One region of the Kineococcus gypseus genome, then DNA from elsewhere that is predicted to be linked to it. Evidence: riboswitches for the same ligand, from Rfam matches in the RefSeq annotation. Region 1 holds a riboswitch; each other region holds the start of a gene.
The links. Region 1 has a riboswitch for S-adenosylmethionine ahead of ACRYMN_RS03940 (sulfurtransferase). Riboswitches for the same ligand answer to the same signal wherever they lie in the genome.
Positions count from the first base shown of each region.

Region 2: another riboswitch for S-adenosylmethionine. It lies ahead of ACRYMN_RS04985 (TauD/TfdA dioxygenase family protein); the one in region 1 lies ahead of ACRYMN_RS03940 (sulfurtransferase).
Region 3: another riboswitch for S-adenosylmethionine. It lies ahead of sfnG (dimethylsulfone monooxygenase SfnG); the one in region 1 lies ahead of ACRYMN_RS03940 (sulfurtransferase).
Region 4: another riboswitch for S-adenosylmethionine. It lies ahead of ACRYMN_RS10795 (ABC transporter ATP-binding protein); the one in region 1 lies ahead of ACRYMN_RS03940 (sulfurtransferase).

Region 1 is NZ_JBJLRD010000007.1:52,083-57,189, forward strand. Features, by position in the region: gene ACRYMN_RS03935 (immune inhibitor A domain-containing protein) at 1-1,070, opposite strand, end outside; SAM riboswitch class I at 1,337-1,429, shown strand; gene ACRYMN_RS03940 (sulfurtransferase) at 1,709-2,602, shown strand; gene cobA (uroporphyrinogen-III C-methyltransferase) at 2,730-3,923, opposite strand; partial or broken gene ACRYMN_RS03950 (sulfate adenylyltransferase subunit 1) at 4,082-5,107, opposite strand, start outside.
Region 2 is NZ_JBJLRD010000009.1:27,564-32,670, forward strand. Features, by position in the region: gene ACRYMN_RS04975 (quaternary amine ABC transporter ATP-binding protein) at 1-71, opposite strand, end outside; gene ACRYMN_RS04980 (glycine betaine ABC transporter substrate-binding protein) at 68-1,033, opposite strand; gene ACRYMN_RS04985 (TauD/TfdA dioxygenase family protein) at 1,144-2,070, opposite strand; SAM riboswitch class I at 2,323-2,411, opposite strand; gene ACRYMN_RS04990 (MFS transporter) at 2,614-3,747, shown strand; gene ACRYMN_RS04995 (hypothetical protein) at 3,784-4,335, opposite strand; gene ACRYMN_RS05000 (MFS transporter) at 4,442-5,107, opposite strand, start outside.
Region 3 is NZ_JBJLRD010000001.1:109,488-114,594, forward strand. Features, by position in the region: gene purH (bifunctional phosphoribosylaminoimidazolecarboxamide formyltransferase/IMP cyclohydrolase) at 15-1,616, shown strand; gene ACRYMN_RS00510 (DUF3017 domain-containing protein) at 1,712-2,005, shown strand; gene ACRYMN_RS00515 (AzlC family ABC transporter permease) at 2,002-2,763, shown strand; gene ACRYMN_RS00520 (AzlD domain-containing protein) at 2,760-3,074, shown strand; SAM riboswitch class I at 3,151-3,239, shown strand; gene sfnG (dimethylsulfone monooxygenase SfnG) at 3,233-4,390, shown strand; gene idi (isopentenyl-diphosphate Delta-isomerase) at 4,459-5,022, shown strand; gene ACRYMN_RS00535 (AAA family ATPase) at 5,078-5,107, opposite strand, start outside.
Region 4 is NZ_JBJLRD010000023.1:38,922-44,028, reverse strand. Features, by position in the region: gene ACRYMN_RS10805 (ABC transporter permease) at 1-710, opposite strand, end outside; gene ACRYMN_RS10800 (aliphatic sulfonate ABC transporter substrate-binding protein) at 707-1,750, opposite strand; gene ACRYMN_RS10795 (ABC transporter ATP-binding protein) at 1,932-2,723, opposite strand; SAM riboswitch class I at 2,794-2,901, opposite strand; gene ACRYMN_RS10790 (MBL fold metallo-hydrolase) at 2,933-3,826, opposite strand; gene ACRYMN_RS10785 (alkaline phosphatase family protein) at 3,823-5,107, opposite strand, start outside.

The sequences.
Region 1 (5,107 bases):
GCGGTGGAGTTCTCCGCGCCGCCGGAGTTGCCGGAGGTGTCGTACAGGTCGGGCAGGCCCAGGTCGTGGCCGAACTCGTGCGAGAACACGCCGACGCCGCCGTTCTCCGGCTCGACGGTGTAGTCGCCCACCCAGTACTTCGACTGCCCGATGCGGGTGCCGCCGAGCGCGTTGGTGGTGCCGCCGACGGCCGGGCCGCCGGTGCCCACGCGGGTGGTCTGGTTGTACCAGCGGTGCGACCAGATCGCGGCCTGGCCCAGGGCGCCGCCGCCGACCTCCTCGCCCTCGCCGGAGTGCACGGCCTGGAAGTGGTCGATGTAGCCGTCCGGCTCGTCGAAGTCGCCGTCGCCGTCGAAGTCGTAGCGGTCCCACTGGTCGAAGCGGGAGAGCTCCTGGTCGATCTGCGCGACCGACTTGCCGGCGGCCAGCTGCTGCGCGTACCAGCCGTTGAGGGAGTCGTTGACGAACCCCCACGCCGCGCGGTCGCCCAGCGCGTTGTCGCCGTACGACTTGCCGGTGCCGGGCAGGCGCACCCAGTCGGTGACCGCGCCCTCGACGGTGTAGCGGCCGGAGGAGACCTCGTCGTAGAAGTTCGCCATCGACACGTCGCCCTCGGCCTGCGAGAAGAGCAGGTCCTCGTAGTACGGCCGGGAGAAGTCCTTCGTCCAGATGGTCGTGTCGTCCACGGACCGGTCCGGCGCGGGGATGCTGTTGTGCGGCAGGTCGGCGAACTCGCCGAGCACGGTGAAGATCTGGTCGGTGTCCTCGCGGGCGAGCTCGACGTACTGGCCCTTGGCGACCTCGACGACCTTCCCGTCCCCGCTGGGGGCGGCCTGGCCGCGCAGCACCTTCTCCAGCCCGGCCTGGCGCAGCGCGCGCTGCTTGTCGGCCAGCGGGTTGGGCAGGTCGTGGCTGCGCCCGGCGCCCTGCGGGCCCGGCGCGGCGGCGCCGCCGAAGGCGCTCGCGGCGGCGGGGGCGGGGGCCGCGGGGGCGGCGGGTGCTGCAGAGGCGACGGCGGGCGTGGCCGCGACGAGCGCGGCGCCCACGACGGCGCAGAGGGTTCTTCTCAACGCAGGTGCTCCTGGTCTCAGCGGACGGCGCCCGGCCGCCGGAGGGGTCTCCGGACGACGGTGTCGGGCAGCCGTCGCCGACCATATGTCACGCTCAGTGGTGCTCCGCGCCGTCGCGGCACCGGGCCGCCCAGGTGTTACCCAGCCTTAACACGGTGCCCCGTCGAACTTCCCGCGGCGGGGCCGCGGGTGGCCGGTGCGGCGCCCCGTGCGGCGCACCGTGCGGCGGTTGACACGGTGCCGGGGCAGCGGGCACGGTATGCCGACGACCATCGAGAGCGGCCGAGAGACCTGGCTCGACGACGCCGCAGCAACCCCCCTGCAGAGGGCGTGGGTGCTTCCGCCAGGACCGATGGAGGGCACGGCATGACGCACGACCGCACCACCGAGCTGCACTCGCGCCGGCACGTCGACCTGTGCCGCTGCGGTTCGGCCGCCTGTCGCTGACGCCGCGCGCCGGCACCCGCCCCGTCCCCCGACGCGGGGCGCCCCCCGCGGACCCGGGGAGCGCCCCGCCACCGCCCGCCCGGCCGGTCACCCCGGCCCGCGCACCACCACCGCGCAACCGCGCGCAACGCAGCGCAGCGCACGACCCCGACCAGCCCGCAGAACCCCGCACACGCCCTGGAGGGCCACGCATGTCCACGTCCACCGACGCGACCACCGAGGCGAAGTTCGCCGAGTACGCGCACCCCGAGAAGCTCGTCAGCACCGGATGGCTCGCCGAGAACCTCGGCCGCGAGGGCCTGGTCGTCGTCGAGAGCGACGAGGACGTCCTCCTGTACGAGACCGGCCACATCCCCGGCGCCGTGAAGGTCGACTGGCACACCGAGCTCAACGACCCCGTCACCCGCGACTACCTCGACGGCGCCGCGTTCGCGGAGCTGCTCTCGCGCAAGGGGATCCGCCGCGAGGACACCGTCGTGCTCTACGGCGACAAGAGCAACTGGTGGGCCGCCTACGCCCTGTGGGTGTTCACCCTGTTCGGCCACGAGGACGTGCGCCTGCTCGACGGCGGGCGCGCCAAGTGGGCCGCCGAGGGCCGCGAGCTGACCACCGAGGCGCCGCAGCGCGAGCGCACCGAGTACCCCGTCGTCGAGCGCGACGACAGCCGCGTGCGCGCCTTCGCGCAGGACGTGCGCGAGCACCGCGGCGGCCTGGTGGACGTGCGCTCCGCGCCGGAGTACAGCGGCGAGCGCACCCACATGCCCGACTACCCGCAGGAGGGCACGCTGCGCGGCGGGCACATCGCCGGCGCGGCCAGCGTGCCGTGGGCGAAGGCCGCGAACGAGGACGGCACGTTCAAGGACCGCGCGGCCCTGGAGGAGATCTACTTCACCGGTGCCGGGCTGACCCCGCAGACGGACACCGTGACGTACTGCCGCATCGGCGAGCGCTCCAGCCACACGTGGTTCGTGCTCACCCACCTGCTGGGGCTGGAGAAGGTGCGCAACTACGACGGCAGCTGGACGGAGTGGGGCAACGCGGTGCGCGCGCCCATCGTCGTGGGCACCGAGCCCGGCGAGCGCTGAGCGCGGAGCGGCCCGCGCACGACGGCCCCGGGACCCGCGGTGACGAGCCGCGGTCCCGGGGCCGTCGCGCGCCCGGGAGCGTGCGCCCGCCACCGCGTGCGCCCGGGGTCGCGTGCGCCCGGGGTTCTCAGCCGACGGGGCCGCGCAGCGCCTCGACGACCTCGCCGACCACGACGACGGCCGGTGCGCGCACCCCGGCCGCGCGCGCGACGTCGGCGACGTCGGCGAGCGTGGCGGTGGTGGTGCGCTGGCGTGGGCTCCAGCCGTCCTGCACGACGGCGACGGGGGTGGCCGGGTCCTTGCCGGCGGCCAGCAGGGCGGCGGCCAGGCGCTCCAGCGCCGTGACGCCCATGAGCACCACGAGGGTCCCGTCCAGGGAGGCGAGGGCGTGCAGGTCGTCCTCGTCGAGGTCCTCGTGGCCGGAGAGCACGGTGACGCAGCGCGCGGCGCCGCGGTGGGTGACGGGGATGCCGGCGGCGGCGGGCACCGCGAAGGCGCTGGTGACCCCGGGCACGACCTCGACCTCCACGCCGGCCTCGCGGCAGGCCAGGACCTCCTCGCCGCCGCGGCCGAGCACGTAGGGGTCCCCGCCCTTCAGGCGCACCACGGTGCGCCCGGCCAGGGCCGCGTCGACGAGGACGCGGTTGATCTCCTCCTGCGGCACCGGGTGGTTCCCGGCGGCCTTGCCGACGTCGACGACCTGCACGTCCGGGTCGAGCTCGGCGAGCACCCCGGTGGGGGCCAGGCGGTCCACGACGACCACGTCGGCCTCGGCCAGGCGCCGGCGCCCGCGCAGGGTCAGCAGCTCCGGCTCGCCGGGGCCGCCGCCGACGAGCACGACGCGCCCGCGCCCGCGGCGGTGCCGGCGCAGCGGGGCACCCCCGGAGTCCACGTGGTGGCCCAGCGCGGCGGCCAGCGCCCGGGTGCGGCCGGTGTCCGCCCCGGCGCCGACGGAGAGGACCACGTCGTCGCGGCGCACCACGGCCGGCGCGGCGGCGGAACCGGTCGCCGGGTCGCCCGGGTGCACGCACCACAGCCGGTGCCGCTCGGCCAGGGCGGCCACCGCGGCGTCCTCGCGCGCGTCGCCGGTGGCGGCGTGCACGAGCCAGGCGCCGACGAGGTCGGCCTCCGCCGCGGTGCCCGCGCGCCAGCGCACCCGCCCGCGCGCGTGCTGCTCGCGCAGCTCCTCGCACAACGCCGCCGCGACGACGAGGACGTCCGCGCCCGCGCCGGCCAGCTCGCGGGCCGAGGCCGCGGCGAGCGGGCCGCCCCCGGCGACGAGCACCCGCCGCCCGCGCAGGTCCAGGTGCACCGGCTGCATCAGCCCGGCCCGTCCTCCGCGCCCGGTGCCAGCGCTCCCAGTGCGCGGGCCGCGGCCGCGGCGGGGTCCTCGCCGGCGAGCAGGGGCACGACGTGCGCCGCCGCGCCCGCGGCGCGCACCACCCGCGCCGCCGCCTCGGCCGCGTCCGCGTCCTCGGCGCTCAGCACCGCCACCACGCCGGCGTCCGCCAGCAGCAGGGCCGCCTGGGCGCTGCGGCGCAGCGCCTCGGCCCGCTCGGGCGCCGAGGCGCCCAGGTCCGCGAGCAGCCCGGCGCGCAGGTTCTCCGCGCGCAGCGCGTACCCGGGCCGGCCGGCGGCCAGCAGCGCCGCCTCGACGGCGCCGGCCACGTCGGCCGGGTCGGGCGCGCCCTCGCCGGGCACCAGCCACAGCGCCGCCCCCGGGTGCGCGCGGTGCGCGGTGGACGGGCGCCAGCGCGCGTCCTCCTCGGCCCGGGACCCGGCGCGCCGCTCGACGGCCTCGCGCACCACGCCGGCGGCGACCGTGTCGTGGGTGTGCTCGTCGACCAGGACGAAGGCGCCCATGTCGCGGTTGCGCGCGTACGGCTCGACGACGAGGTCGACGGCCGTGCGCAGCGTCACGGCGCCGATGTCGTTGAGCAGCAGCACCTCCGGGTCGGGCACCTCGGTCAGGGTGGCCGAGTCCATGCGCTCGTGCAGCGCCACGACCTCGGCGCGCACGGTGCGGGTGGTGTGCTTCAGCAGCAGCCGGCGGCCGGGGGAGAGCGGGTCGGTGTGCATCCAGCACACCTGCGCGCGCAGCTCGCGGGTGACGGTGGGCTCGGCGCCGGGGGCCACGAGCACGTCGCCGCGGCCGACGTCGACCTCGTCGGCCAGCTCCACCGCCACCGACAGCGGCGGCACGGCCACCTCGCGCGACTCGTCCAGGGTGTCCAGCGCGGTGACGCGGGTGCGGGCCCCGGAGGGCAGCACCACCACCTCGTCGCCGGCGCGCAGCGTGCCGGCGGCCACCCGGCCGGTGTAGCTGCGCCGGCGCCCGGCCACGGGCCGCGAGACCCACTGCACGGGCAGCCGCAGCCGCCCGACGCCGAAGTCGGGCGGCAGCACCTCCACCGCGTCCAGGTGCTCCAGCAGCGTCGGCCCGTCGTACCAGGGGGTGCGCTCCGAGCGCCGGGCGACGTTGTCGCCGAGCTTGGCGGCCACCGG
Region 2 (5,107 bases), on a different contig from region 1:
AGGGCCTCCTGGGCGCGCGCGCCGAAGACCTTCGTCAGCCCGGTGGCCCGCAGCGCGGGGACCTCGCTCACGCCCCGGCCACCCACGAGTCCACCGTCGAGCGGTTCTCCTCCACCCACGTGGCCGCGACCTCCTCGACGTCCTCGCCGTCGACGTCCACGGCCTTCTGCAGGGCCTCGACGTCCTCCAGGGGCAGGCGGAAGTCCTCCAGCAGCGCGGTGAAGCGCGGTGCCTGCTCCTGCAGCTCCTTGCTGGCGGCGATGTTGGCGCTGTAGGCGGGCATCGCGCAGGCGCCGTCGCCGGTGGTCAGGCAGCCGTCGGTGTACGGGGTGGGTTCCTCCAGCTGGACCATGTCGTACTGCGCGAAGACCGCGTGCGGGTGGTACAGGTACAGCACGATCGGCTCCTCGCGGCCGTAGGCGCGCTCCAGCTGCGCCAGCTCGGCCGCCTCGCCGGCCACGACGTGCTCCAGCTCGATCCCGTACCCCTGCAGACGCTTGGTGTTCTGCTCGGTGGTGACGTACCCGGGGTCGGCGTCGTAGAACTTCCCGCCGAGCTGCTCGGCGTAGTCGTTCAGCTGGGTGACGCTGCGCAGGCCCTCCAGCTCGCCGCCGGGCTCGACGGCGTAGCGCGGCACGAACCAGCCCTGGGAGGCGTTGCCGTACGTCTCGGAGACGATGTCGACCTGCTCGGCCGCCTCGTCGGCGAACGCCTGCTGGTTCGGCAGGGCGACCTCCGTCAGCAGGTCGACGTCGCCGCGCTGGGCGCCGGCCCACGCGGCGGCCGGGTCGAGCTGGGTGGTCTCCAGCTCCGCCACGCCCAGGTCGGGGTGGTCGGCGGCGATGCGCGCGAGGATCGCGTTGGTCAGGGCGGCGGCGCTCCAGCTGAACTGGGCGGTCTGCACCGTGATGCCCTCCTCGCCGGAGGCGCCGGTGGAGGAGTCCCCGCCGCAACCGGCGGTGGCCAGCGAGGCGGCCAGGGCGGTGGTCAGCAGGATCGATCGGGCGCGGGGTCGAGCGGGCGCGAAGCGCATGGTTCCTCTTCATCCGGGGTGCTCCCGCGACCCCGGGGTCCGCTCGGTGTTGCGGGGCCCCGGGGCGGGAGCGGGTGACGGGGTGGTGGCGCGGGTCCGGCCGGAGCGGGTCAGCCCACCACGGGACCGCGGGGCTCGTCGCCCCGCAGCGTGATGCGGTGCATGACGCGGCGCTGGTCGCCGTAGTCGCGGGTGGCGTAGTGCACGGTGGAGCGGTTGTCCCAGATCGCCACGTCGCCCACGGACCAGCGGTGGCGCACGACGTGCTCCGGCTTGGTGGTGTGCGCGTAGAAGAGGTCGAGCAGGTAGCGGCTCTCCGCGTCGGAGACCCCGGCGATGTGGGAGGTGAAACCCGGGTTGACGAACAGGCCCTTGCGGCCGGTCTCGGGGTGCACGCGCACCACCGGGTGCTCCACGGGCACCAGGGCGCGGAACCGCTCGCCCTCCCACGTCGTCTCGCGGCCCTGCCGCTGGGCGAGGTAGTAGCCGAACTCGCGGGTCCCGTCGTGCACCGCGGTGAGCTGGTCGGCCAGGCGCTGCACGGGGGCGCTGAGGGACTCGTAGGCCAGCTGCAGGTCGGCCCACTGGGTGTCCCCGCCCAGCGGCGGCAGCACCACGGCGCGCAGCACCGACCCCAGCGGCGGGCGGCGCACGAACGTCACGTCGGTGTGCCACACGTCGGCGAAACCGCCCTCGGCGCTGTCCAGCGCGTAGATCTCGGGGTGCTCCTCGTCCACGCCGGGAACCACCGGGTGCGACTCGGTCACGTCCCCGAAGCGCCGGCCGAAGGCCACCTGGCTGTCGGGGTCGAGGTCGTGCTGGCCGGGCAGGAAGAGCACCTTGTGCTCGGCCAGGGCGGTGCGCAGCGCCCGCACCTGCGCGTCGGTGGCGCGCGCGAGGTCGAGCCCGTGGACGCGCGCGCCGAAGGACGGGCCGAGCGGCTCGAGGTCGAGCGGTTCGAGGTCGAGGGGGGCGGGGGCCGGCTCGGCGGCGCGCGGGGCGGCGACGGGGGCGGGCGCGGCGGTGCTGAGGGTCATGGCTGTTCCGTTCGACGGCGCGGGGACGTGCGGGCGGCGGGTGCTGGGGGCTGTGCGCCCTCCACGGGCGCGTGCCGGGGGAGCGGCGCGGTGCGGCGGGTGGTGCCGCGGGTGGTGCGGGCCGGGGTCAGCGACAGATCGCGCTGGTGCACCGCATGAGGTCCACGTGCCATCGCGCGGTGAGGTGGCTGCTCGTCAGCGCCCGGGCGGCGCCGGACGGGGCGGGCTCCCCGAGGTGTGCGGACACGCGTTCCTCCATCGGTCCTGGCGGGAGCACCTGCCCTCACGGGTGGTTGCTGCGGCGTCGACGAGCCAGGTCTCTCAGCCGCTCTGGATGGTGCGCCGACGGTAGGAGGCGGCGCGGGTGGGCGTCAAGCGCAGCGCCGGGCGCCGTGGGAGGGTGGCCGCCGGGCCGCGCCGAGCACGGGCGGCGCCACGACCCCGGAGGAGCCCACCACGTCCACCCCCACCGCCGCGCGGGCCCGGGCGCGCCGCCGGCTGCCGCGCACCGCCGCGTTCGCCGTCGCGTGCGCCGCGCTCGTCCTGGTCTTCGCCTCGGCCGGCACCCCGATCCCGCACTACAACGACTACCGCGCCCGCGACGGGCTGACGAACGCCGACCTGACGGTCGCCACCGTCGTCTACCTCGCCGCGGCGGCCCTGTCGCTGCTGGTGCTCGGGCGCCTGTCCGACCACCTGGGGCGCCGGCCCGTGGGGGTGGCCGCGCTGCTCGGCTCCGCGCTGGGGCTCGCGGTGCTGCTGGACGTGGACGGGCTCGCCGAGCTGGCGGGCGGGCGGTTCCTGCAGGGGCTGTCCACGGGGCTGGCCTCCAGCGCGCTGGGCGCGCTCGTCGTCGACTCCGCGCCCGAGCGGCGCCGGTGGCTGCCCGCGGCGGTCACCGGCACCGCCCCGATGCTGGGCATCCCCGTGGGGGCGCTGGTCTCCGGGGCGCTGGTGGACCACGCGCCCGCGCCGCGCCAGCTCGGCTACGTCGTGGTGGGCGGCCTGCTGCTGGCGGCCGCCGCGCTGGTGGCGCTGAGCCCGGAGACGGTCCGCCGGACGACGGCGCGGCGCGCGGCCGCCTCGCTGCGCCCGCGCGTGCTGGTGCCGGCCGGGGCCCGGCGGGCCCTGCTCGTCGTGGCGGCGCTGGTGCTGGCCACCTGGTCCGTGGGGGGTTTCTACCAGGCGTTCGGGCCCTCGATCGCCCTCGACCAGCTCGGCTCGGGCGCGGCCCTGACGGCCGGTGCGGTGTTCGGCTCGTTCACCCTGCTCAGCGTCCTGGGCGGTCCGCTGGCGGCCCGGCTGCGCCCGGACCGGGCGGTGCGGCTGGGGGCGCTGGCCTACGCGCTGTGCTTCGCGGGGGTCCTGGCCGCCCTGGCCGCGGGGGCGGTCGTGCCCTTCCTCGCCGCGAGCCTGCTGGCGGGCGTGGCGCAGGGCGCCGCCCAGACGGCGGCCATGCGCAGCCTGCTGGCGCGCACCGCGCCGGCCGAGCGCGCCGGGTCGCTCTCCACGGTCTTCCTGCTCAGCTACGGCAGCGCCGCCGTCCCCGGGCTGCTCGCCGGGCGGCTGACCGGGGTGCTCAGCACGCCGCAGATCGCCGCCTGCCACGGCGTGCTCGTCGTGGTGGGGGTGGGTGCCGTGCTGGTGCTGGCCCGGCCCGCGCCGGGCGGGCGCTGACCCGGCCCCGCGGGGCCGGGCCGGCGCCCGGGGTGCTCAGAGCTTGAGGTTGGAGAGCAGGCCGCGCCCGACCTGCTCGGCCTTCTGCTGCTCGCCCTGCTGGGCGCCCAGGACCAGCAGCACGCCGGTCAGGGCCGGGATCGACCACTGCAGCACCTTCAGCCGGCGCTGGGCGGCGGCGATGTCGGCCGGGGTCTCCGGGGAGGGGTCCACGCCCGAGGCGGCCGGGGCGTGCGAGTCGGTGCCCAGCTTGGCGCCCTGCGAGCCGGAGTACGCGGTCACGCCCATCGCGGCCAGCGTCAGGGCCGCCTTGACGACGGTGTTGCCGCGGGTGCCGGCCTGCGCGGCCACGCGCCCGCGGTTGCCGAGGATCAGGCCGATGCCGCCGATGCTGTGCACGGCGATGGCGGCGGCGTTGACCGGCGCCCAGCGCGCCCAGCCGGCGGTGGCCACGTGGGTGCGGTCGCCCGGGTCGGACACGGCGGCCGAGGCGCCGTTGAGGCCGACGGCGCCGAACAGGGAGCCGCCGAACCAGGCCGCCAGGCCGAGGTCGTGCATGGAACGGATGACGGTCTGACGCTCGGACATGAGCACCCTTCCTCAGGACCTGCCCCGGCCCGCGGTCGCGGCGGGGACGAGGGGCCAGGCTCTCGCGGAAGGGGCGGGGGCGCTCGTCGGGAGCGGACGGCGCCGCTCAGGCCGGTCTCCCGGCGGCCGCGCTCCGCGGCTGCGGGTCCCGCAGCGGGCCGCGCCGCCCGATCAGCCACACCAGCAGCGCGAACGCGCTCAGGGCCGCGCCCGCGGTGCACACGGCCTGCCAGCCGCCCGCCGACCACAGCACCGTCGCGGCCGACGAACCGAGGGCGCCGCCGGTGAAGTTGCCCGTGACGAACGCGGTGTTCAGCCGGCTGCGCTGCCCGGGGGAGACGGCCAGCACCCGGGTCTGGTTCAGGACGTTCAGCCCCTGCACGGAGACGTCGAGCAGGACGACGGCGACCAGCACGAGCGCCGCGGAGCGGGCGCCGAGCGCGGCCACGACGAAGGAGACCAGCAGCAGGGCGCACGCGACGCCGGTCGCCGGCAGCGACCGGCCGCGGTCGTGCAGCCGGCCCACCCGCTGGGCGGCGACCGCCCCGGCCAGCCCGGCCAGCCCGAACGCGCCGATGACCTGCACGGGGTGCTCGAACGGCGGGGAGCTGAGCAGGAACGTCAGCGCCGTCCAGAACATCGTGAAGGTGGCGAACCCGGTGGCGGCCAGCACCAGCGTCCAGCGCACCGCGCGCTCGTGCACCACGAGCAGGCCCACCGAGGCGATCAGCGCGCGGTAGCGGGTGCGCGGGCGCGGCGGCAGCCGGGGGAT
Region 3 (5,107 bases), on a different contig from region 1:
GACCCCGCGAGCCGATGGCCGAGAACCCCACCGCCGAGCAGACCGCCGAGCAGACCGAGCCGCGCCAGCCCGTCAGGCGCGCCCTGGTGAGCGTCTACGACAAGTCCGGCCTGGAGGAGCTGGCCGCGGGCCTGCACGCCGCCGGCGTGGCCGTGGTCTCCACCGGCTCCACCGCCTCGCGCATCGCCGCGGCCGGCGTGCCGGTCACGCCCGTGGAGGAGCTCACCGGCTTCCCCGAGTGCCTCGACGGGCGGGTGAAGACCCTGCACCCGCGCGTGCACGCGGGCATCCTCGCCGACCGCCGCCTGCCCGAGCACGTGCGCCAGCTCGAGGAGCTGGGCGTGGAGCCCTTCGACCTCGTGGTGGTCAACCTCTACCCGTTCCGCGAGACCGTCGCCTCCGGCGCCGGCTTCGACGAGGTGGTCGAGCAGATCGACATCGGCGGCCCCTCGATGGTGCGCGCCGCGGCGAAGAACCACCCCAGCGTCGCCGTCGTCACCGACCCCGCCCGCTACGGCGACGTCCTCGAGGCGCTGCGCGCCGGCGGCTTCACGCAGGCCCAGCGCCGGCGCCTGGCCGCCGAGGCGTTCGCGCACACCGCCTCCTACGACACCGCCGTCGCCGGCTGGTTCGCCGAGCAGGCCCTGGACGCCGGCGACGAGGGCTGGCCCGCCGTGGCCGGGGTCGCCCTGGAGCGCACCGCGGTGCTGCGCTACGGCGAGAACCCGCACCAGCGCGCCGCCGTCTACGCCGACCCGGCCTCCGCGCCGGGCATCGCGCAGGCGGTGCAGCTGCACGGCAAGGCCATGTCGTACAACAACTACGTCGACGCCGACGCCGCCCTGCGCGCCGCGCACGACTTCACCGCCCCGGCCGTGGCCGTCATCAAGCACGCCAACCCCTGCGGCATCGCCACCGGCACCGACGTCGCCGACGCCCACGCCAAGGCGCACGCGTGCGACCCCGTCTCCGCCTACGGCGGCGTCATCGCCGCCAACCGCGTCGTCACCGCCGCGATGGCCGCGCAGGTCGCCGACGTCTTCACCGAGGTCGTCGTCGCCCCCGGTTTCGAGCCGGAGGCCCTGGAGGTGCTGCAGCGCAAGAAGAACGTGCGCCTGCTGCAGCTGCCCGAGGGCTACGCGCGCGGCAGCGCCGAGTGGCGCCCGGTCTCCGGCGGGGTGCTCGTGCAGGACCTCGACCGCGTCGACGCCGACGGCGACTCCCCGGCCGGCTGGACCCTGGCGGCCGGCGAGCCCGCCGACGCCGAGACCCTGGCCGACCTGGAGTTCGCCTGGCGCGCGGTGCGCTCGGTGCGCTCCAACGCGATCCTGCTGGCCCGCGGCGGCGCCTCCGTCGGCGTGGGCATGGGCCAGGTCAACCGGGTGGACTCCTGCCGCCTGGCCGTCGAGCGCGCCGGCGCCGAGCGCGCCCGCGGCGCCGTGGCCGCCTCCGACGCGTTCTTCCCGTTCGCCGACGGCGCGCGGATCCTGCTGGACGCCGGGGTGCGCGCGATCGTGCAGCCGGGCGGGTCCGTGCGCGACGAGGAGGTCGTCGCCGCCGTCCGCGAGGCCGGCGTGACGATGTACTTCACCGGCGCGCGCCACTTCGCGCACTGACGCCGCGGCCGGGGCAGCGGGTGCGGGGAGCGCGCGGGGGCGCGCACCGGCGCGTGCCCGCCCAGCGGGCGGTGCGCGTCGGTACCGTGCCGGGCGTGTCACGTCGACCGCCCAGCACCCCCGAGCGCGTGCCGCCCGCGGGCGCGGCGGTCCTGGGCGCCGTCGCGGCCGGCGCGCTGCTGGCGCTGGTGCTCACGGTGCTGGCCGGTCCGGTGACCGGCGGGCTCGTGCTCGGCGCCGACCTGGCGGTGGCCGCCGTGCTGCGCCTGGTGCTGCCGGTGCGGGCGGCCGGGGCGCTGGCGGTGCGCTCGCGCGCGCTGGACACCGCGGTGCTGCTGGTGCTCGCCGCCGCCTGCGCGGCGCTGGCCTGGTCGCTGCCGCCGTCGTGAGCGCGCCCGAGCCCGAGCGCGAGCCCGGACCCGCTCCCGGACCCGGGCCCGCGGACGCGCCCACCGCCGCCGCGGTGCGCACCGCCCGGCGGCAAGGGCTGGCGGTGGGCGCGGCCACCGCCGTGTACGGCGTCAGCCTCGGCGCGCTGGCCGTGGCCAACGGCCTGAGCGTGCTGCAGGCCTGCGCCACCTCGCTGCTGCTGTTCAGCGGCGGCTCGCAGTTCGCGCTCGTCGGCGTCCTCGGCGGCGGCGGCAGCGCGGCCTCGGCGGTGGCCGCCAGCACCCTGCTGGGGGTCCGCAACGCCCTGTACGGGGTGCAGGTGGGCACCTTCCTGCGCGTGCGCGGCGCCCGGCGGCTGCTCGCGGCGCACTGGACGATCGACGAGTCCACCGCCGTGGGCGCCGCCCAGGGCACCGACGCCGCCCGCCGCGCGGGGTTCTGGGTCACCGGCGCGACGGTGTTCGCCGGCTGGAACCTCACCACCCTGGCCGGCGCGCTGCTCGGCGACGCGCTGGGCGACCCGCGCCGCTACGGCCTGGACTCCGCGGCCGCGGCCGCGTTCCTGGCGCTGCTGTGGCCGCGCCTGCGCCGGCGCGAGCCGGTCGCGGTGGCGGTGGTGGCCGCGCTCGTCGCCGCCGCCCTGGTGCCCGTGGTGCCGGTGGGCCTGCCCGTGGTCGCCGCGGCGGCGGTCGCCCTGCTGGCCGGCCTGCGCGGGAGGCGCGGCTCGCGCGGGGCTCGGGCGGCGGGGCAGCGGTGAGCACCTGGACGGCCGTGCTGGCCGCCGCGGCGCTGGCCTACGCCCTGAAGCTGGCCGGGCACCTCGTGCCGCCGCGGTGGCTGGAGCACCCCCGCGTGCGCCGCGGATCGGCGCTGCTGCCCACCGCGCTGCTGGCCGCCCTCGTCGTCGTGCAGGCCGCCTCCGACGGCGACCGCCTCGTGGCCGACGCGCGCCTGGTGGGCGTGGGCGTCGCCGCGCTCGCGCTGGCGCTGCGCGCGCCGTTCCTGGTGGTGGTGCTCCTGGCGGCGGCCTCGACGGCGGGCGTGCGGGCGCTGACCGGCTGGGGCTGAGGGGCCCTGCCCGGACGCCGCCGCTGCCCCCGCCGCCCTCGTGGCGCCCGCCGCCGGCAGCGGGTTAGGCTCGCGGCGACCATCCAGAGCGGCCGAGAGACCTGGCTCCACGACGCCGCAGCAACCGCGCCCGCGCGCCGGTGCTACCGCCAGGACCGATGGAGGAGAGCCACCGCATGCCCGTGAAGTTCGCCTACTGGGTCCCCAACGTCTCCGGCGGCCTCGTCGTCTCCACGATCGAGCAGCGCACGAGCCACGACCCCGCCTACAACGTCGAGGTGGCGCGCGCGGCCGAGCGCGCCGGCTTCGACTACGCCCTCACCCAGGTGCGCTACCTGGCCTCCTACGGCGCCGACGCCCAGCACGAGTCCACCTCGTTCTCGCTGGCGCTGCTGCTGGCCACCGAGCGGCTGAAGGTGATCGCCGCGGTGCACCCGTTCTTCTGGCACCCCGGCGTGCTGGCGAAGTTCGCCGCCACCGCCCAGGAGCTGACCGGCAACCGCCTGGCGCTGAACGTCGTCTCCGGCTGGTTCAAGGACGAGGCCACCCAGCTCGGCGTGACCTGGCACGAGCACGACGAGCGCTACCGCCAGTCCGAGGAGTTCATCAGCTACCTGCGCGGGGTGTGGTCGCAGGACGGCTACTCCCAGGACGGCGACTTCTTCTCCGCCCGCGACATCACCTTCCGCCCGCAGCCGACGCTGCAGCCGGAGCTGTTCCAGGGCGGCAACTCCACCGCCGCGCAGGGGATGGCCGCCCGCGTGAGCGACTGGTACTTCATGAACGGCAAGCCGATCGCCGGCGCCGCCGAGCAGGTGCGCGAGGTCAGCGCCCTCGCCGCCGCCGCCGGGCGCTCGGTGCGCTTCGGGCTCAACGGCTTCGCCGTCGTGCGCGAGAGCCGCGAGGAGGCCGAGGCGGTCCTGGAGGAGATCGTCGCCAAGGCCGACGTCGCCAAGGTCGAGGGCTTCGGCGCCGCCGTGCAGGAGGCGGGCAACGCCACGAAGGACCGCAAGGGCATGTGGGCGGACAGCGAGTTCCGCGACCTCGTGCAGTACAACGACGGGTTCCGCACCGGCCTGGTGGGCACCCCCGACGAGGTGGCCCGCCGGGTGCTGGCGTACTCGCTGGTGGGCGTGGACCTGCTGCTGCTGGGCTTCCTGCACGTGAAGGAGGAGGTCGAGGCCTTCGGCGAGCTCGTCGTGCCGCGGGTGCGCGAGCTGGAGCAGCGCCTGGCCGACGGCGAGGAGCTGTCGCTGGGCGCCGAGCTCGACGAGGCCGTCGCCGCGGCCGGCGGCCGGGCGGGCTCGCTGGTCTGAGCGGGTGGGCGTGCGCCGCGCCCACCCGCGTCCGTGCGCGCGCGGCGGCGTCCACGTACGGTGCAGCGGTGACCGCCGCCAGCGCCGCCCTCGCCCCCGCCGACCCCGGGACCCCCGAGCTCGTCGTCCTGCTCACCGAGGACGGCGTGCCGTGCGGCACGGCGCCGAAGTCCCAGGTGCACCACACCGCCACGCCCCTGCACCTGGCGTTCTCGTGCTGGGTGCTCGACGGGACCGGCCGCACGCTGCTGACGCGCCGCGCCGACACCAAGCGCACCTGGCCGGGGGTGTGGACGAACTCCTTCTGCGGGCACCCCGGCCCGGGGGAGGAGCCGGTCGAGGCCGTGCACCGGCGCGCCGGCGACGAGCTGGGCACCGCGGTCGGCGCCGTGGCGCCGGTGCTGCCCACGTTCCGCTACCGCGCCCGCATGGCCGACGGCACCGTCGAGAACGAGGTGTGCCCGGTCTTCACCGCCACCCTGAGCGCTGAGCTGGCGCCCAACCCCGACGAGGTCGGCGCCTGGCGCTGGGTGCACCTGGACGAGCTGCGCGCCGAGGTGGCCGCCGACCCGTCGCCGTTCAGCCCGTGGATGCTGCTGCAGCTGGAGCAGCTGCCCGCCGCGCTGGCCTGAGGCGCCCCGCCCGGCGCACCCCGCTGTCGCGCGCCGTCCTGCGCGCCCCGGTCCCTCAGCCCAGGCCGAGGTCCAGCTCGAGGTC
Region 4 (5,107 bases), on a different contig from region 1:
TGGTCGGTGCGCCCGACGTTCTGGCCGTTGGTGAGCTGGTAGCCCAGGCCGATCGAGGCCGCGATCAGCTCGGCGGCCACCAGGAACAGCCAGCTCTGCGCCAGCCCCAGGCGCAGGCCGGACAGGAACGCCGGCGCCGTGGCCGGCAGCAGGATCTCGGCGAACAGCCGCACCCCGTTGCGCCCGTAGGCGCGGCCGACCTCCACCAGCGCCGGGTCCAGGTGGCTCAGCGCCGAGTGCACCGTGGTGTAGACGGGGAAGAACGCGCCGATGGCGATGAGCACCACCTTCGGCGTCTCCCCCAGACCGATCCACAGGCTCAGCAGCGGCACCCACGCCAGCGAGGGCACCGCCCGCAGCGCGCCGATCGTCGGGCCCAGCAACTGCTCGGCGGTGCGCAGCAGGCCCGTCAGCCCGCCGAGCACGACGCCGAGGCCGGCGCCCCACAGGAAGCCCAGCAGGACGCGCTGGGCGGAGATGGCGATGTTCAGCTGCAGCGCCCCGGTGCCCCACATGTCCACCGCCGCGCGCGCCACGTCCGCCGGCGGGGGCAGCTGCACGGGCGTGAAGACGCCCAGCGTGGAGGTCAGCTGCCAGGCGGCCACCAGCGCCAGCGGCACCACGGCGCCCAGCAGCCAGCGCCCGGCGCCCGGGCGGCGGCGGGCGCCCGTGCCCGCCGCCGCCGGGCGCTGCACGGCCGGCGCGCTCACGAGGAGGACCCGGCGGCCTGCTCGGCGAAGCGCGGCTCGAGCAGCCCCTCCAGCGCCGTGCGGGCCTCGTCCTCCGAGCGCACGTCGCCGTTGGCGGCCATCAGCGGGATGACCCCCTCGAGCACCGTGCGCTGCGCCTCGCCGGGCACCGGGTCGATGTCTAGGGCGGTGCGCTGGCCGAGCACCAGCTCGGCGACGCGCGGCTCCAGCTGGGCCTGCTCGGCGTACAGCGCGACCAGGTCCGCGGGGTTGGCCAGCGCCCAGGCGCGCGCCTGCTCGTAGGCGTCGACGACCTGCTGCACCAGCTCCGGGGAGCTCTCGACGAACTCCTCGCGGGCGTTGAGCACCCCGTACGTGTTGAAGGCGACGTTGCGGTAGAGCAGCCGCGAGCCGTTCTGCACCTCGGTGGCGGCCATGTTCGGGTCCAGGCCCGCCCAGGCGTCGACGTCGCCGCGCTCCAGGGCCGCGCGCCCGTCGGGGTGCTGCAGGTTGAGGATCTCCACGTCGGAGGCGGCCAGCCCGGCCTCGTCGAGGGCCTGGCGCAGGAAGAAGTACGGGTCGGTGCCGGTGGTGGCCGCGATGCGCTTGCCGCGCAGGCCCGCCACGTCGGTCACGTCGGAGTCCGGGCCGACGACCAGCGCGGTCCACTCCGGCTGCGAGTAGACGTCGACGGTCTTGACGGCCAGGCCGTTGGCGCGCGCCTGCAGCACGGCGGAACCGGCGGTGGAGGCCAGGTCGAGGTTGTCGTTGCGCAGGAACTCGTTGGCCCTGTTGCTGCCCAGCGACTGCTCCCACTGCACGGTCAGGCCGGCGTCCTCGAGGATCCGCTGCTGGCGCACCACCAGGCTCAGCGGGTTGTAGAAGGCGTAGTCGAGGCGGACGGTGCCGCCGGCGGCGGCGGCGGTGGCGCTGCCGCTGGGCGCGGGGGCGGTGCCGGTGGAGCTCTCCCCCTGCACGCAGCCGGCGGCGCCGAGGGCGACACCGCCGAGGAGGCCGCCCAGGGCGGTGCGGCGCGCGAGGGGGCGGGAGGAGCTGGGCACGGGTCTCTCCAGGGGGCAGGGCCGCCCGCGCGGTCGCGGGCGGCGGGCTCGGCGGTGCTGCGGGGCCCGCGCTGGTGCGGGCCCCGCGGTGCGGGACCCGCGCGGGGCGGGTCCCGGGGTCGGGCGCGGGATCGGTCGTGCGGGCGGGGCGAACGGGTGGGGCGAGCGGGTGGGGGTCGGCTCAGGCGTGCGCGCGCGGCACGCCCAGCAGCTCCAGCAGCTCCACCCGCAGGTGGGCCAGCGAGGAGTCGCCGCGGTCGCGCGGGCGGGGCGCGTCCACGCGCAGGTCGCGCACCACGTGGGCGCCGGGCCGGCCCTCGCGGGTGCCGAGCACCAGGACCCGGTCGGCCAGGTGCAGCGCCTCGTCCACGTCGTGGGTGACGAGCAGGACGGTGGCGCCGGTGCTGCGCTGGAGGTCGTCCAGCAGGTCCTGCACCTTCAGGCGGGTCAGGGCGTCCAGGGCCGCGAACGGCTCGTCCATCAGCAGCACGCCCGGGCGGCGCACCAGGGCGCGCGCCAGCGCGGCGCGCTGGGCCATGCCGCCGGAGACGCTCCGCGGGCGGTGCCCGGCGAAGTCGGCCAGGCCCACGCTCGCCAGGCGCTGCAGCACCTGCTCGCGGCCCTCGGCGCGCGGGGTGCCGCGGGGCAGGCCCAGGGCGACGTTGCCGGCGAGGTCGCGCCACGGCAGCAGGCGCGGCTCCTGGAAGACGACGCCCGTGCGCGCGCCGACGCCGCGCACGACCTCGCCGCCGACCTCGACGGTGCCGGAGGTGGGGGTGTCCAGGCCGGCGACCAGGCGCAGCAGGGTGGACTTGCCGCTGCCGGAGGCGCCCAGCAGGGCCACGGTGCTGCCGGGGGCGACCTCCACGTCCACGTCCGCGAGCACGTCGCGGGTGCCGGTGGGGGTGGTGAAGGCGCGGCCCACGCCGCGCAGGACGACGCCGGCGGCGTCGACCCGCTGGGCGGGGTCCACGGGGGCGGCGGTGCGGGCGGACGCGCCGGCGCGGGCTGACGCGGGCTGCGTGGGGACGGCCGGCAATGCTCCTCCATCGGTCCTGGCGTGAGCACCGCACCCCCTGTTCCGGCCAGGGAACGGGGGGAGGTTGCTGCGGCGTCGACGAGCCAGGTCTCTCGGCCGCTCTGGATGGGTGGCGTCATCAAACGCGACCCGCGCCCGCGCTGTCAAAACGGCTGCGCCCCGCCCGGGTGGCGCGGGCGGGGCGCGCCCAGCGCGTCCAGGTCCACCGCCGCGCGCGGGCGCAGCAGCACCGCGCCGGGCACGCCGGCGGCGCGCACGGCCCGCGCGAAGCGCGCGCCCGGCGCCGTCCAGCGCTCGCCCATGGTGCGCGCCAGCCCGGCGGGGGCGAACGTGCCCCAGTGCACCGGCACGGACACCCGCGGGCGCACCCGCACCACCAGGGCCGCGGCCTGCTCGGGGTCCAGGTGGTGCGGTCCCAGGGTGTGACCCCACCCGCCCACCGGCACCAGCGCGACGTCCGGCGCGCGCCCGGCGGCCGCCAGCACGGACTCCGCCAGGCCCTCGAACGCGCCGGTGTCGCCCACCGCCCACAGCAGCAGGTCCGTACCGCCCTCGGCCGCCGGGCGCGCGGGGAAGGCGCCGGGCAGGCGCACCAGGTGACCCACCGGCAGCGCGTGCGCCGGCGCGCCCGTCAGCCTGCCCAGGGTGCGGCGGCCGTCGTGGCGGGCCGGCAGCGCGGTGACGGTCAGCGGCCCGGCCGGGCAGTCGCGCACGAGCACCGAGCGCCCGACGTCCACCTCCGCCACGGCGCTGCCGCGACCGCGCAGGCGCCCCTGCAGCCAGGCGGCCGACCCGGGCGGTGCCACCACCCAGCGCGGGCGCAACCGCCGCAGCGAGGGCAGGTCCAGGTGGTCGTGGTGCAGGTGCGAGAGCAGCACCAGGGTCGGGTCGGCGGAGTGCTCCGGGTCCGGCAGCGGCGGGCGGCGGCGCAGGTGCGCCAGGGCGCCGCGCAGCACCGGGTCGGTGACCACCCGGACCCCCGCCGCGTCGAGCACCGCGGTGGAGTGCCCCAGCCAGCGCAGCCGCACCCCGCTCACCGCCCGGTGCCCCCGGTCCCCCCGGCCGCCGCGCGCGGCGGCGCCGGCGGCACCCCGGCGGGCAGCACGCCGTCGGCGCGCATCCAGCGCACGAGCTGGCGGTGCACGGCGTCGGCGCCCACCAGCAGCCGCTCCCCCGGCACGGAGGTGTCCAGCAGGTCCTCGTCGACGCCCCAGCCGGCCGGGTGCACCAGCACGGCGTCGTTCTGCTCGCCGCCCAGGCCGCCGTGGTGGGCCACCTGCTCCTCGAAGGCGTGCAGCTCGCCGGTGCGCTCGTCGAGGGCGGAGTGCACCAGCAGCGCCGGGGCGGTGCGCATGCGCATCACCCGCAGCACCTCCCCGGCGGCGCGCGGGCCGAAGGGCGCCAGCGGGTCGGTGCCGCGCACCCGCCCGGTGAGCAGCTCGCGGCGACCGCCGGCGCCCAGCACGACCGGGCCGGCCGGTTCGTGGCCGGCCACGAAGCCGATGCCGGGAGCGGCGAGCAGGCCGGGCAGCAGGGCCGGCCAGCGCCGCTCGAGCCCGGGCAGGTCCAGCCGCCCGGCGGGGGCGTCGGGCACGCTCAGCAGCGCCGTGCAGCCCGCGGCGACGACGACGGCGGCGCCCGGGCCGGCGGCCGCGTCCGCGCGCGGCTCGCGGCGCCGCCCGGCGCGCGCTGCTCGCGCGGCTCGCCCGGCGGCGCCCGCCGGGGTCAGGTCGCGCAGCAGGACGCCGAGGCGGCCGCGCGCCCCCTCCCCCGCCACGGGGGCCACCACCGGCGCGGGGGCGGGGCGGCCGCGCCCGACGAGGTCGGCCACGAGCTGCTGCACCGTGCGCCCGGCGAGCTGGCGGAACGTCGGGCCCTGCGCCTGCCCGTGGTCGGAGACGACCACGACGCGGTAGTCGCGCGGGGCGGCGGCGGCCACGGCGGCCAGGGTGCCCAGGGCGCGGTCCACGCCGGCGAGCGCGTCCAGGGACTCCGCGCGGGCGGCGCCGGCGTGGTGGGCCACCTCGTCGTAGTCGAGGAAGTCCACGAAGACCACCGGGCGCCCGGCGGCCAGCTGCTCGGCCACCAGCGCCACGTCGAGGTCGCGCAGCAGCGCGGTGGTCAGCGCCCGCAGCAGCACCGACCGGCCGCGGCGGCGCACGCGCGGCTCGACCCCGCGCACGCGCTGCTGCCGGCCCTGGTGCAGCTCCCTGACCACCTCCCCCGCGGTCAGCACCAGGCTGCGCGCCAGCCCGAAGGGGCGCAGCACGTAGCGCAGGTAGGGGCGGCCGGAACCGCCGCCGCGGGAGGTGGAGACC